3 regions of the Kitasatospora sp. NPDC032757 genome follow, and region 2 is predicted to be linked to each of the others. Evidence: riboswitches for the same ligand, from Rfam matches in the RefSeq annotation. Region 2 holds a riboswitch; each other region holds the start of a gene.

Evidence for each region. Region 2 has a riboswitch for cyclic di-AMP ahead of ACZ5WK_RS04455 (glycoside hydrolase family 16 protein). Riboswitches for the same ligand answer to the same signal wherever they lie in the genome.
Region 1: linked by a shared signal. The riboswitch ahead of ACZ5WK_RS29165 (M23 family metallopeptidase) and the one ahead of ACZ5WK_RS04455 (glycoside hydrolase family 16 protein) in region 2 are both predicted to bind cyclic di-AMP.
Region 3: linked by a shared signal. The riboswitch ahead of ACZ5WK_RS05480 (transglycosylase family protein) and the one ahead of ACZ5WK_RS04455 (glycoside hydrolase family 16 protein) in region 2 are both predicted to bind cyclic di-AMP.

What each region holds. Positions count from the first base shown of each region.
Region 1 covers NZ_JBVINN010000033.1:63,964-67,843, forward strand. The annotation lists gene ACZ5WK_RS29160 (DUF2470 domain-containing protein) at 1-507, shown strand, start outside; gene ACZ5WK_RS29165 (M23 family metallopeptidase) at 897-1,964, opposite strand; cyclic di-AMP (ydaO/yuaA leader) riboswitch at 1,968-2,127, opposite strand; gene ACZ5WK_RS29170 (MFS transporter) at 2,439-3,880, shown strand, end outside.
Region 2 covers NZ_JBVINN010000002.1:298,203-302,082, reverse strand. The annotation lists gene ACZ5WK_RS04460 (hypothetical protein) at 1-501, shown strand, start outside; gene ACZ5WK_RS04455 (glycoside hydrolase family 16 protein) at 505-1,497, opposite strand; cyclic di-AMP (ydaO/yuaA leader) riboswitch at 1,500-1,665, opposite strand; gene ACZ5WK_RS04450 (esterase/lipase family protein) at 1,846-3,171, opposite strand; gene ACZ5WK_RS04445 (MoaF-related domain-containing protein) at 3,430-3,759, shown strand; gene ACZ5WK_RS04440 (alpha/beta hydrolase) at 3,850-3,880, opposite strand, start outside.
Region 3 covers NZ_JBVINN010000002.1:538,700-542,579, reverse strand. The annotation lists gene ACZ5WK_RS05485 (hypothetical protein) at 1-951, opposite strand, end outside; cyclic di-AMP (ydaO/yuaA leader) riboswitch at 1,343-1,507, shown strand; gene ACZ5WK_RS05480 (transglycosylase family protein) at 1,492-2,775, shown strand; gene ACZ5WK_RS05475 (hypothetical protein) at 3,008-3,208, shown strand; gene ACZ5WK_RS05470 (LacI family DNA-binding transcriptional regulator) at 3,268-3,880, opposite strand, start outside.

The DNA.
Region 1 (3,880 bases), on a different contig from region 2:
CTCGCCGTCGTCCTGGACCTCACCGATGTCGCCCCGGTCGCCGTGCGCGACCGGGTCCGCGGCCGCCTCACCCTCGCCGGCCGGCTCCACCTCGCCCACCTCGCCGACGACGGCATCAGCGTCCACCTCCGCCTGGACGTCGCCCACGCCGTCCTCGCCACCCCGTACGGCACCAGTGCGCTCACCGGCGCCAATCTCGCCCTCGCCGCGCCCGACCCGCTCGCCCCGTACGAGGCCGGCCTGCTCACCCACCTCGCCGACGACCACCGCGACGCGCTCGCCGTGCTCACCCGGCTGATCGACCCCCGACTCCTCGCCGGCCGCCCGGAGATCCGCCCCCTCGCGCTCGACCGGTACGGCCTGGTGCTCCGCCTCGACCACCCGCACGGCCACCGCGACGTCCGCCTGGTCTTCCCCGAACCGGCCCGCGACGCCGACGAGTTCGGCCACCGGGTGCACCAGCTGCTGACCGCCGCCCACAGCGGACTGCCCGCCCACCGGTTCTGACCGGGCGGGCGGGCATCGCGAACCGGCGTACGGGCCGACCCGGGCCCCCGGCACCGGGCCGGAAGCCGGACCCGCCACCGAACGCCACCGGACCGCCCCCCGGCCGAGAACCGGGGCGTGAAGCGCGTCGAGAACCCGGTCGAGAACCGAGCGGCGAGACCCGAGCGAGGCGGCGTGAACCGGGTCGAGCATCGGTCGAGGAAGCTCCCCGGAAAACGACAACGGCCGGCCCGGCCCGCGAAGTAGCTTCGCGAGCCGGGCCGGCCTGGGCGTGTCCCGCGCCCGTTGTTCCGCCGGTGGTGCGGCGATCACCCGGTCGAGCGGTCACCCGACATGACCATCCCGGGAGGTCGTACGCCCCGCACCCTGCGGTGGTCTCTGCCCGAAGGTCAGATGGAGACGCCGTGCGCCCGCAGGTAGGCGATCGGGTCGATGTCCGAGCCGTACTCCGAGCCGGTGCGGATCTCGAAGTGCAGGTGCGGGCCGGTCACGTTGCCGGTCGCACCGGAGAGGCCGATCTGCTGGCCGGCGGTGACGGTCTGACCGATCTTCACGCCGATCGAGGACAGGTGCGCGTACTGGGCGTACTTGCCGTCGGCGAGCTTGATCTCGACCTCGTTGCCGTAGGCGCCGCCGTTGCCGGCCTTCACCACGGTGCCGGCCGCGATGGCGCGCAGCGGGGTGCCGGTGGAGGCGACGAAGTCGGCACCGGTGTGGTGGCCGGAGGCCCACATCGAGCCGGCCACGCCGTAGGCGGTGCCGAGCTTCGGGTTGGCGACGGGGGCGACGTAGCCGGAGGTGCTGGCCACCGCGGCCGGGGCCGGGGTGGTGGCCGGGGCGGCCGGCTTGGCGGCGGCGGGCGCCGGCTTGACGGCCGGGGCCTGCGCGGGCTTGACGGCCGGGGCCTGCGCGGGCTTGGCGGCCTGGACCGGCTTCGGGGCGGCGGCGTGGGCGGCCGGCTTCGCCGAGTCCTGCGAGGCGGGCTTGGCGGGGGCGGCCGGCTTGGCGGCCTCGGCGGCGGCCGGAGCGGCGGCGGCCTTGGCGCCCAGCGCGAGCTTCTGGCCCGGGAAGATCAGGTTCGGGTTGGAGCCGACGACCGAGCGGTTGTGGTCGTACAGCGCCTGCCAGCCACCGTCGACGTGCTTGGCGTTGGCGATCTTCGACAGGGTGTCCCCGCCGACGACCTTGTAGCTCTCCTCGACCGGGGCGGCGGCCGGCTTGGCGGCCTCGGCGGCAGCCGGAGCGGCGGCGGCCGGAGCAGCGGCGGCCGGAGCGGCGTCGACGCTGGTGGCGCCGGTCCAGGTGCTGGTCTGCGCGGGCTTCGCGGCCGGGGCGGTGTGGGCCTGGGCGCTGATCGTGGTCACCAGCGGAAGGGCGAACGCGGCGCCGGTGACGGCGGTGGCGATACCGATGCGGGCGGCGCGGGGCAGGGCGATACGACGAGCCTGTGCGGGCATGGGGAATTTCCTCTCCGACGCCTGCGAGGTGAGCTGTCGGGTTCGGGCTGGAGTTGCCCGGCCGCATGCGCGGCTTCACCCCAAGCCGGACCGTGAATTCCGGTCCGGCGACTTACCTTTGGGTCCCCCGCTCCTGCCGTACAGAGTTCAGTTCGTACCACCGGGCAGCGGCAGGACTAGGCGTTCCACCCGGTGGCCACCCGGGCCAACGCCGGGCGGTCGCTGAACTAAAGCCCATCCGATCGGGTGAAGCAATGTCGATCTCTTGAACGGGCAACAAAAGTCGGGATGACGGTGACACTCCGAATGATCGGCTGCACAGTACGTGCACAATCGATTCACCGCGCGCCACTGATCCACGACGCTCCGCCGATTTCGGTGTCCGTCCGCATGCGATCACCTACGGAAAGCCATTCACCGACACACCCCCGGTGACCCTTGTCACGTCGGCCCCCCGGGGCGGACGATCGGGCCGTGACCAACTCCGAGGCCGGCACCCTGCGCCTGGGCACCGCGCAGGGCCGCTGGGTACTACTGGCGACGGTGCTCGGCTCCAGCATGGCGATGCTCGACGGCACGGTCGTGAACGTCGCCCTGCCCCGGATCGGCACCGATCTCGGGGCCCCGCTCGCCGCACTGCAGTGGACTCTGAACGCCTATCTGCTCACCCTGGCCGGGCTGATCCTGCTCGGCGGCGCGCTCGGGGACCGCTACGGCCGGCGCCGGATCTTCCTGCTCGGCGTCATCTGGTTCGCCGTCGCCTCGGCGGCCTGCGCCGCCGCGCCCACCATCGAGGTGCTGATCGCCGCCCGCGCGGTCCAGGGCATCGGCGGGGCGCTGCTCACGCCCGGCTCGCTGGCGATGCTTCAGGCCGTCTACCACCCGGACGACCGCTCGACGGCGGTCGGCCTCTGGTCGGGCCTGGGCGGGGTGTCGGCCGCGGTCGGCCCCTTCGTCGGCGGCTGGCTGGTGGACGGCCCCGGCTGGCGGTGGATCTTCCTGCTGAACATTCCGCTGGCCGCGGTGGTCGTGGCCGTGGCGTCCCGGCACGTGCCGGAGAGCCGGGACGAGAGCGCGACCGGCCGGTTCGACGTGCTCGGCGCGGCGCTGGCCGCGCTGGCGCTCGGCTCCGTCACCTACGCCCTGACCGCGGCCGGCGACGGGCTGACCCCCGGGGTCTGGCTGACCGGCGCGGCCGGGCTGCTGCTGGGCGCGGCCTTCGTCGTGGTCGAGCGCCGCACCCCGGAGCCGATGCTGCCGCTCGGCCTCTTCTCCTCCCGGCTGTTCACCGCGGTGAACCTGGTCACCCTCTGCGTCTACGCCGCCTTCAGCGGGGTGTTCTTCCTGCTGGTCGTGCAGTTGCAGATCGTCTCGGGCTTCTCGCCGCTCGTCTCCGGGCTGGCCCTGGTGCCGATCACCGTGCTGATGCTGGCGCTCTCCGCCCGGGCCGGCCGGCTGGGCAAGCGGATCGGCCCACGGGTGCCGCTCACCGTGGGCCCGCTGATCTGCGCGGCCGGCGTGATGCTGATGCTGCGGATCGGCCCGGGGGCCTCGTACTGGACGGACGTGCTGCCGGCCGTCACCGTGATGGGCTGCGGGATGGTGCTGCTGGTGGCACCGCTGACCGCGACCGTGCTGGCGGCGGTGGAGGTCCGGCACGCGGGCATCGCCAGCGGCGTCAACAACGCCGCCGCCCGCGCGGCCGGCCTGCTCGCGGTCGCCGCGCTGCCCGCACTGGCCGGGCTCAGCGGCGACGCCTACCAGGTGCCCTCCTCCGTGGACTCCGCCTTCCGGACGGCGATGCTGATCTGCGCCGGGCTGCTGGTCACGGGCGGGCTCACCGCGTTCACGACCGTCCGGGGCAACGTCCTGGCCGGCGAGGACCACCCGGTGGCCGAGCCGGACTGCCACTACTC
Region 2 (3,880 bases):
GCGCTGGCCGCCGGGCCCGCGTGGGCGTGTCCGGGCGCCGGTCCGGCGCCCGGCGGCGGCCCGGCGGCGGAGGTCGCGGCACCCGGCGGGCCTGCGACCTCCGACTCCGACCTGAAGGTGCTCCGCATCAACCCGGACGCCGCCGCACCCGGCGGCACCACCACGGTGCGCGCCCGCGTCCTCAACACCGGCCCGGACCGGACCGCCTCACCGTTCACCGTGGTGATCACCCTGCCCGGGGGCGTGACGCCCGAGGGCCCGTTCCTCCCGGAGAACTGCTACGCGTTCCAGAACGGCCACCGGGTGCGCTGCACCTTCCCGGCCGGGCTGGCGAGGTTCCGGACCGCGACGGCACTGATCCCGGTCCGGATCGCCACCACCGTCCCGGCCCCCAGCACGTTGACCGGGGGCTGGGTGGCGGTGCGCAGTGACGACGACCGGAACGAGGCGAACAACAAGCGGCCGTTCGAGATCCGGGTCGTACAGACCGCCATGCCGTAGGTCCTAGCGGTACACCCGGACGTAGTCCGCGGCGAAGGTGATCGGAGCCGTGCCCTGCGGCGCGGGGTGGTACTGCCCCGCGCTCAGGGACAGGTTGAGGATCGGGTACGCCGACCAGTTGGCGCCGACGCCCTTGCCGTCCGAGAAGACCTTGGTGCCGTTGACGTACCAGTCGACCGAGCCGGCCCCGCAGTGGGTGCCGATGGTGACCCAGCCGCCCTTCGTGATCGCCTTGGCGTCCGTGTAGTACAGATTGGCCGGGTTGATGTGGTTGGTCAGCTCCAGCAGGTTCGGGTTGTCGGGGTGGTACTCGAAGGAGTCGATCTCCCCGTGGGTGCCGCTGGTGCCGTTCCACGTCCAGAGCGCCGGCCAGGCGCCGGTGCCGGCCGGGAGCTTGACCCGGGTCTCGATGTAGTCGCCGGTCTTCACCGTGAAGCCCTCGCTGGAGTACTCGGTGGTGAGCAGCCCGGTGTCCCAGGCCTGCTTGCCGTTCTCCAGCGTGTGCGTGCCCGGCCTGGCGGTGAAGGTGGCGACGCCGCCGGAGACGATGACGTTGGCCCTGTTCAGCCAGTCGAGCTTGTTGTCGTTCGGATTGTGATCGCCGTATTGGTAGGAGCTGCTCCTGTCGGCGGTCCAGCGGGAGCCCAGGGCGAGGCTGTTGAAGTCGTCTGACCAGGTGAGCTTCTTGCCCGCGACGGGCGCGCCGGGGGCGGGGGCGGGGGCGGGGGCGGTGCTGGTGACGCTCAGCGAGAGGGTCGCCGTGGGGGCGGGCGGCGGCGAGGGGGCGGCGGACCTGCCCGCGACCATGGTGGCCGGGCCGAGCTTGTCCTGGGTGACGGTCGGCGCGGCGGCCGCCTGGGCCCCGCTCACCGCCGGGGCACCGAGCAGTCCGGCACCGCTGACGGCGAGCGTGCCGGTGACGGCGAAGGCGGCGTTGCGGCCGCGGTGGGTGGGGCGGGCATGGCGCGGCGCGCTGCGCCGGGCAGGCTTCTGCATGACAGTGTCCTCTGCGACGCCTGCGAGGTGAGCTGTCGGGTTCGGGCTGAGGTTGCCCGGCCGCCCGTGAAGCGGCTTCACCCCTAGCCTCGGCCCGGGCGCGGGGAGCGCACGGGCCGGGCACTGACCTGGGTCCCCCGCTCCCGTCCGCTGTGGCGCTCGGTTGCCGGCCGGCGGGTGGACAGGACTCGGCGTCCCGACGGCGGAGATCCGCGAAGCGGACGTCCTGTGCAGGCTAGGCAGGTCCCCCGGGGGCCGACAACTCGACGAGGGGTGTTCTCGCGCGGCTCACAGTGAAGTCGATCAACGACGGTACGGGGGCTCGGCCGGTGCGGGCCGGCCGACCGGTCAGCCGAGCCAGCCGTCCACCTGGCTCATCGCGTCCGGGGACCAGGCCAGCTCCAGGTGGTTGAGCCCGGTGAGCAGCCGGGTGCCGCCGACCGTGCCGACCCCGGTGGTGTCCAGGGCGCTGCGGGTGAGGACGATGCCGTCGCTGGGCCCGCGGTTCTCGTTGAGCACGCCCGGGATGTCGGCCGAGCCGCCGGCCAGCAGGTAGGTGCGGACCGCCGCCGGGACGCCCGCCTGCTGGAGCGGCCCGATCAGCGAGCCGGCGTCGATGGCCGCCTGGATGCCCTGGCCGGAGGTGTAGTAGCCCTGGCCGCCGTAGTACGTCGTCCACCAGTCCTGGGCGGAGCCGTCCACCCCGTAGGTGGCGTCCCAGCGGGCGAGCAGCTGGCGCTGGCCCGGGTAGCAGTCGTACCCGCCGGTGGGCAGCACCCCGAGGCAGGGCTGGGCGGTGGAGGTGCCATAGCAGGTCATGTACAGGTGCGGAGACGGCACGTTGGCGGTGCCGCCACAGGCCGGCCAGGTGGCCAGCGAGAACGCCCAGCCGTGCGCGTACACGTAGTCCAGGCCGCCGTTCGGCCCGCCGAGGGTGACCAGACGGCGGACGTCACCCGCGTACGCCCGGCCCCAGGGCGGACGCACCGAGGACACGTACGCGCGGGCCGCGACCTCGCCCTTGCTCCACGCGACCACGTCCACCTGGGGCACCCCGAGCCGGGCGCGGATCAGGGCGATCGCGTCGCCGACGGCCTGTGCCTGGAGCAGGTTGTCGCCCTGCTTGTGGGCGAACCCGATCGCGAAGACGCGATGGCCGGTGCCGGCGAGGTACTGGGCGAGCCCGGTGGAGGGGCAGGCGGACGCGCCGCAGGTGCCGCTCTCGCTCGGGTCGGCCCAGGCGCGGTCCGCGTTGTCGTTGGCGCCGTGGACGAGCAGGACGGGGGTGGCGCGGCTGCCGGTGTCCCAGCCGGCGGCGGAGTAGAGCAGGAAACGCCCGGAGTAGGGCTGGCGGACGCCGCCGAAGTAGGTGCGGCGGGCGCCGTCCTGGTCACCGCGCCCGCCGGGCGGGTACTGCTCGGCGCGGAAGCCGGTGGTGGTGTCCAGATAGCGCTCGACCTTGGCCCAGCCGTTGCCGGGGGCGGGGAAGCCGGCCTCCAGGGTGAGGGACGCGGTGGCGGGGGCGGCGGTGGCCGCCGATGCGGGTGGGGGCGCGCCGAGGAGGAGGGCGGCGAGGGTGAGGGCGGCGGACAGACGGCGGGCGGCGGGGCGCGGGGTGGTGGGCGGTCGTCTGTCGGACGGGCGTCCGGTGGTGAGGCGCGAGGTGGCGGGCATCGGCGGCTCCCTGGTCGGGCCGGTGGGCCGTAGGGCGGGCTGGGGCAGGCCCACGTCCCGGTGGGCCGGAGCTGCACGGTACGGCCGGGCCGCCGGGCCGCCCATGTGCCGGTGTCACACCCGGCGGGCGGGCGGCGTGGCGGCCTGTGCCGTGGCGGGAGTGGCCGCAAGGCCGCCGCCGAGGTCACCCGTCGGATAGGTTGGAGCTCCACCCGCAGTGCCGTACCGCCCAGACGAGAGACGAGGACCCGTCCCGCCATGACCGCGCCCCTGCCCGCCTTCGCCGGCCGCACCTACCTCTTCCAGGTCGACAACGGCGCGGCCTTCCGCAACGCCTACTCGGCCGACGGCAAGCGGCTGCGCTGGGAAGGCCTCGGCGAGTCGGCCGGCCAGTGGGAGGACGTGGCGCTGCACGTCGCCGAGGTGGGCCCGGAGCTGTACTTCGTCAGCTGGACCGAGCAGAGCGGCATCACCGTCAGCCACGTGATGGACCTCGGCAAGCTGACGGTGCGTGCGTTCTGGACATACGAGGGCGAGGGCGGCCGGGTCGGCGAGCTGCACACGGGCACGCTGGAGCCGGTGGCCTGAGCAGGTGCGCTGAGCAGGTGGGTTGATCCGATGCTCTGAGCAGGTGCTCTGAGCCGGTGGACCTGCCGGACCGGCCGGACCGGCGGCCCGTCAGACCGGCTGGCCCGGCACCTGGAGGTGC
Region 3 (3,880 bases), 240 kb from region 2:
CCGGACGTCCGCCCGGCGGGAGCTGGTGACGTGGACGTGCGCCCGGCCCGCGGCGCTGCCCTCGACCCGGACGCTGCGGGTCAGGTTGAGCACCTCCGCACCGACCGTGACGCCCCCTCCGGCCGACACCCGCGGGTGGGCGTACTTCAGCGGCGCCCCCAGGGTGACGGTGGATCCGCTGACGGACCGGACGGGGACGAGGTCGTAGCGGGTGGAGAAGCCCTCCTCGTCCGGCGGGCCGGTAGGGGTGACGGCGAGTTCGTCGCCGGGCTGCCAACCGGCGGGCGGGGCGGCCAGGGTGACGGTGGTGTCGCCGGCCCGCAGCTCGCCGGCGGCGCGGACCCAGGCCGTCCTGGCGGCGCCGTCCAGTCGCAGGTACCCGGCGCCGGTGACCCAGAGGCCGACGTCGGTGTCGACCACCTTCATGCCGTCGCCCTGGAACCGCTTCTCGTCGACGGCCGGGAAGCGCAGGGTGTGCACGGCGGCGCCGTCGGGGGCGAGGGCGAGGATGCCGCGGACCTCCACGTTGCCCGCCGAGGCGAGGGTGACGGTGCGGTCGGCGGCGAAGGTGAGCGTGCCCGACGGCTCGACCAGCAGCGAGGCGACGGTGGCGTCGGTGTCGAGCAGCACCTTGTCGGTGATCCGGACGGCGCTCTGCGGGCCTGGTGTCCTGCCGCCCCAGCCGGCCGGGTCGGACCAGCGGCGGCCGCCCTGGTCGACGGTGGGCGCCGCGGCGGGCTGCCCGGGTGCGGCGGGGGTGCCGTCCGGGGTGCCGGCGAGAGGCGGCGCCCCGTGGTCCATCCCCGCCGCGTCCGGGTCCGCCCCCACCGCGCCCGGGTCCGTCCCGTCCGGGTGCGTCGCCGCCGCGTCCGGGCCGCCCAGCGAGCGGCGCAGGATCTCCTCGCCGCTGACCGCCGCGAACACCGTGCCGACGGCGAGCCAGCGCAGCATCGTCCGGCGGCGTACGGGAGTTCGGGGATCAGCGGGCAGAATGTCCGGTCTGCGCCGTTTTGCCCCGCGGTACACCCGGCGACGCCCTTCCGCCGGCCGACCGGCGTCCGGCTCCTCGTCCATGGCCATCGTTGCGTAGCCCTCCCCCCAGACGGCTGCGTCAGTCCTGACCCTCTGAAGCATAGGCAGTTGCGTTGACCCCGACGGGCGTTGCGCGAAACCGGTCATTTCTGATCATGGTGGACAGCCATACGGCACGCGTTCCGTAAACCGTGACGAGCGTCACACATGTTTGCGGTTTGAACTTAAGTCTGCTTAACGTGCTCCCCGTTCGTGGCCACACGGACCCAGCTCATCCGCAACGCCGAGTCCTGCCGTCGGGTGCGCTGGCAGCGCAGAAACGCACCACGGCAGGAGCGGGGGAACCACAGGTAAGTCGCCCCGGACCGGTCCGCGTACCGGTTCAGGGCTAGGGGTGAAGCCGCGTCCACAGCGCGGCCGGGCAACTCCAGCCCGAATCCGACAGCTCACCTCGCAGGCGTGGGAGAGGACCGCATCTTCATGCTGCCCACCAACGGCACCCGCCTGTCCGGCCGTACCCGTCGCGCGATCGCCACCCTCGGCGTCGTCGGCATCGGCCTCACCGTCCCCTGCCTGACCACCGGCACCGCCTCCGCCGCCTCCGTCGCCACCTGGGACAAGGTCGCCCAGTGCGAGAGCACCGGCAACTGGAGCATCAACACCGGCAACGGCTTCTACGGCGGCCTCCAGTTCACCAACAGCACCTGGGCCGCGTTCGGTGGCACCGCGTACGCGGCCCGCGCCGACCTCGCCACCAAGGACCAGCAGATCGCGATCGCCGAGAAGGTGCTCGCCGTCCAGGGCCCCGGCGCCTGGCCCGTCTGCTCCGTCCAGGCCGGTCTGACCAAGGGCGGCACCCCCGCCGCCGTCGACACCACCACCGCCGCCAAGCCCGCCGCGCAGACCCCGGCCCCGGCCGCCAAGCCGGCCACCCAGGCGCAGCCCCAGGCCGCCGCCAAGCCGGCCGCGCCGAAGGCCGACCAGGCCCCGGCCTCCGCCGACTCCGCCAAGCCGCAGGGCGGCCACGACTGGTCGCAGAAGTGGCAGGACAAGGCCGCCTCCAACGACTACACCGTGGCCGCCGGCGACTGGCTCGCCTCGATCGCCGACAAGAACCACGTCCAGGGCGGCTGGGAGCGGCTGTACGAGCTCAACCGCTCCACCCTGACCGACGGCCCGCACGTCATCTACCCGGGCCAGCACCTGACCTTCGGTGACCGCGCCAAGGACCAGGCCTCGGACGAGTCCGGCAAGAACTTCGACTGGTTCAACCGTTCCTCCGGCAACTCCGGCCAGGCCGCCGCGGGCACCGCCGCCGCCAAGCCGGCCGCGCAGGCCCCGGCCGCCCAGGCCGACACCCAGGCGCCCGCGCAGGCCGCCACCGGCAGCATGGCCGCCGCGGTCGCCTTCGCCGAGTCGAAGGTCGGCCAGGCGTACGTCTACGGCGGCACCGGCAACGGCGGCTGGGACTGCTCCGGCCTGACCCAGGCCGCGCTGCGCGCCGCGGGCATCTCCGTGCCGCGCGTCGCCGCCGACCAGGCCGCCGCCTCCACCCACGTCTCGCTGGACGCCCTCAAGCCGGGCGACCTGCTGTTCTGGTCCAACAACGGCCAGGACTCCGGCGTGTACCACGTCGCGCTCTACATCGGCGACGGCAAGTACGTCGAGGCCGCCAACCCGAGCTCGGGCGTGCGCACCCAGACCATCGCCAACTGGGCCCCGGACTTCGCCGGCCGGGTCTGACCCGCAGGTGCGGCTCCCGAGCCGCACCCTACGCCGCAGCCCCCGGGGAGAGTCTGGTCGCTCCTCCCCGGGGGCTGCGGCGTGTCCGGGCCGTTCCCGCCGGGCGTGCGACGCGAATCGTCGGACGCACCCCGGGCCTGCCCGCCGACGGCGGCGAGCGGGGTGGCGAAGACCGTGGTGGAATCGGCGCGCAGCGGGCATGCTGCTGCTTCGCACCCGAGAAGGAGTCTCCATGGCCCAGATCACCGTCACGCTCGACGCCAATCTCGCCATCGACGTGATGATGCTCGCCGGTACCAAGAACCCGCAGGACGCCGTCGAGCTGGTCCTGCGCGACTACCTGGCCCGGGGCCGGCGCACGGAGAACCGGACCGGCGACGCCGCCGACGACCGGCGGGTGAGCCCGGACCGCCCGATCGCCCAGGACGGCTGAACAACGCAACGACCGGGGCCCGGAGAGCAATCCGCTCTCCGGGCCCCGGTCGTTGTCGTTCAGCGGGCGCCGGCGCCCGTGGAGCCGCGCATCACCAGCTCCGGCTGGAACATGAACTCCCCGCGCTGGGCGGCGTCCCCGCCCACCTCCTCCAGCAGGGCGTCGACGGCCGCGGTGGCCATCGCCTCGACCGGCTGGCGGATGGTGGTCAGCGGCGGCTCGGTGAACGCTATCAACGGCGAGTCGTCGAAGCCGACCACCGAGACGTCGTGCGGCACCAGGAGCCCGCGCTGGCGCACCGCGCGGATCGCGCCGAGCGCCATCATGTCGCTGCCGCAGACGATCGCCGTGCAGCCCTTGTCGAGCAGCGCGCCGGCCGCCGCATGCCCGCCCTCCACGCTGAACAGCGTGTGGTGGACGAGCGCCTCGGCCTCCTCCTGCGTCTTGCCGAGCACCTCGCGCATGGCCGCCGTGAAGCCCTCGATCTTCCGCAGCACCGGCACGTACCGGCGCTGCCCGACGGCCAGGCCGATCCGCTCGTGGCCGAGTTCGGCCAGGTGCTGGACGGCCATCCACATCGCGGCCCGGTCGTCCGGCGAGATGAACGGCGCGTCGATCTTCTCGCTGAAGCCGTTGATCAGTACGAACGGCACCTGCCGGCCGGTCAGCCGG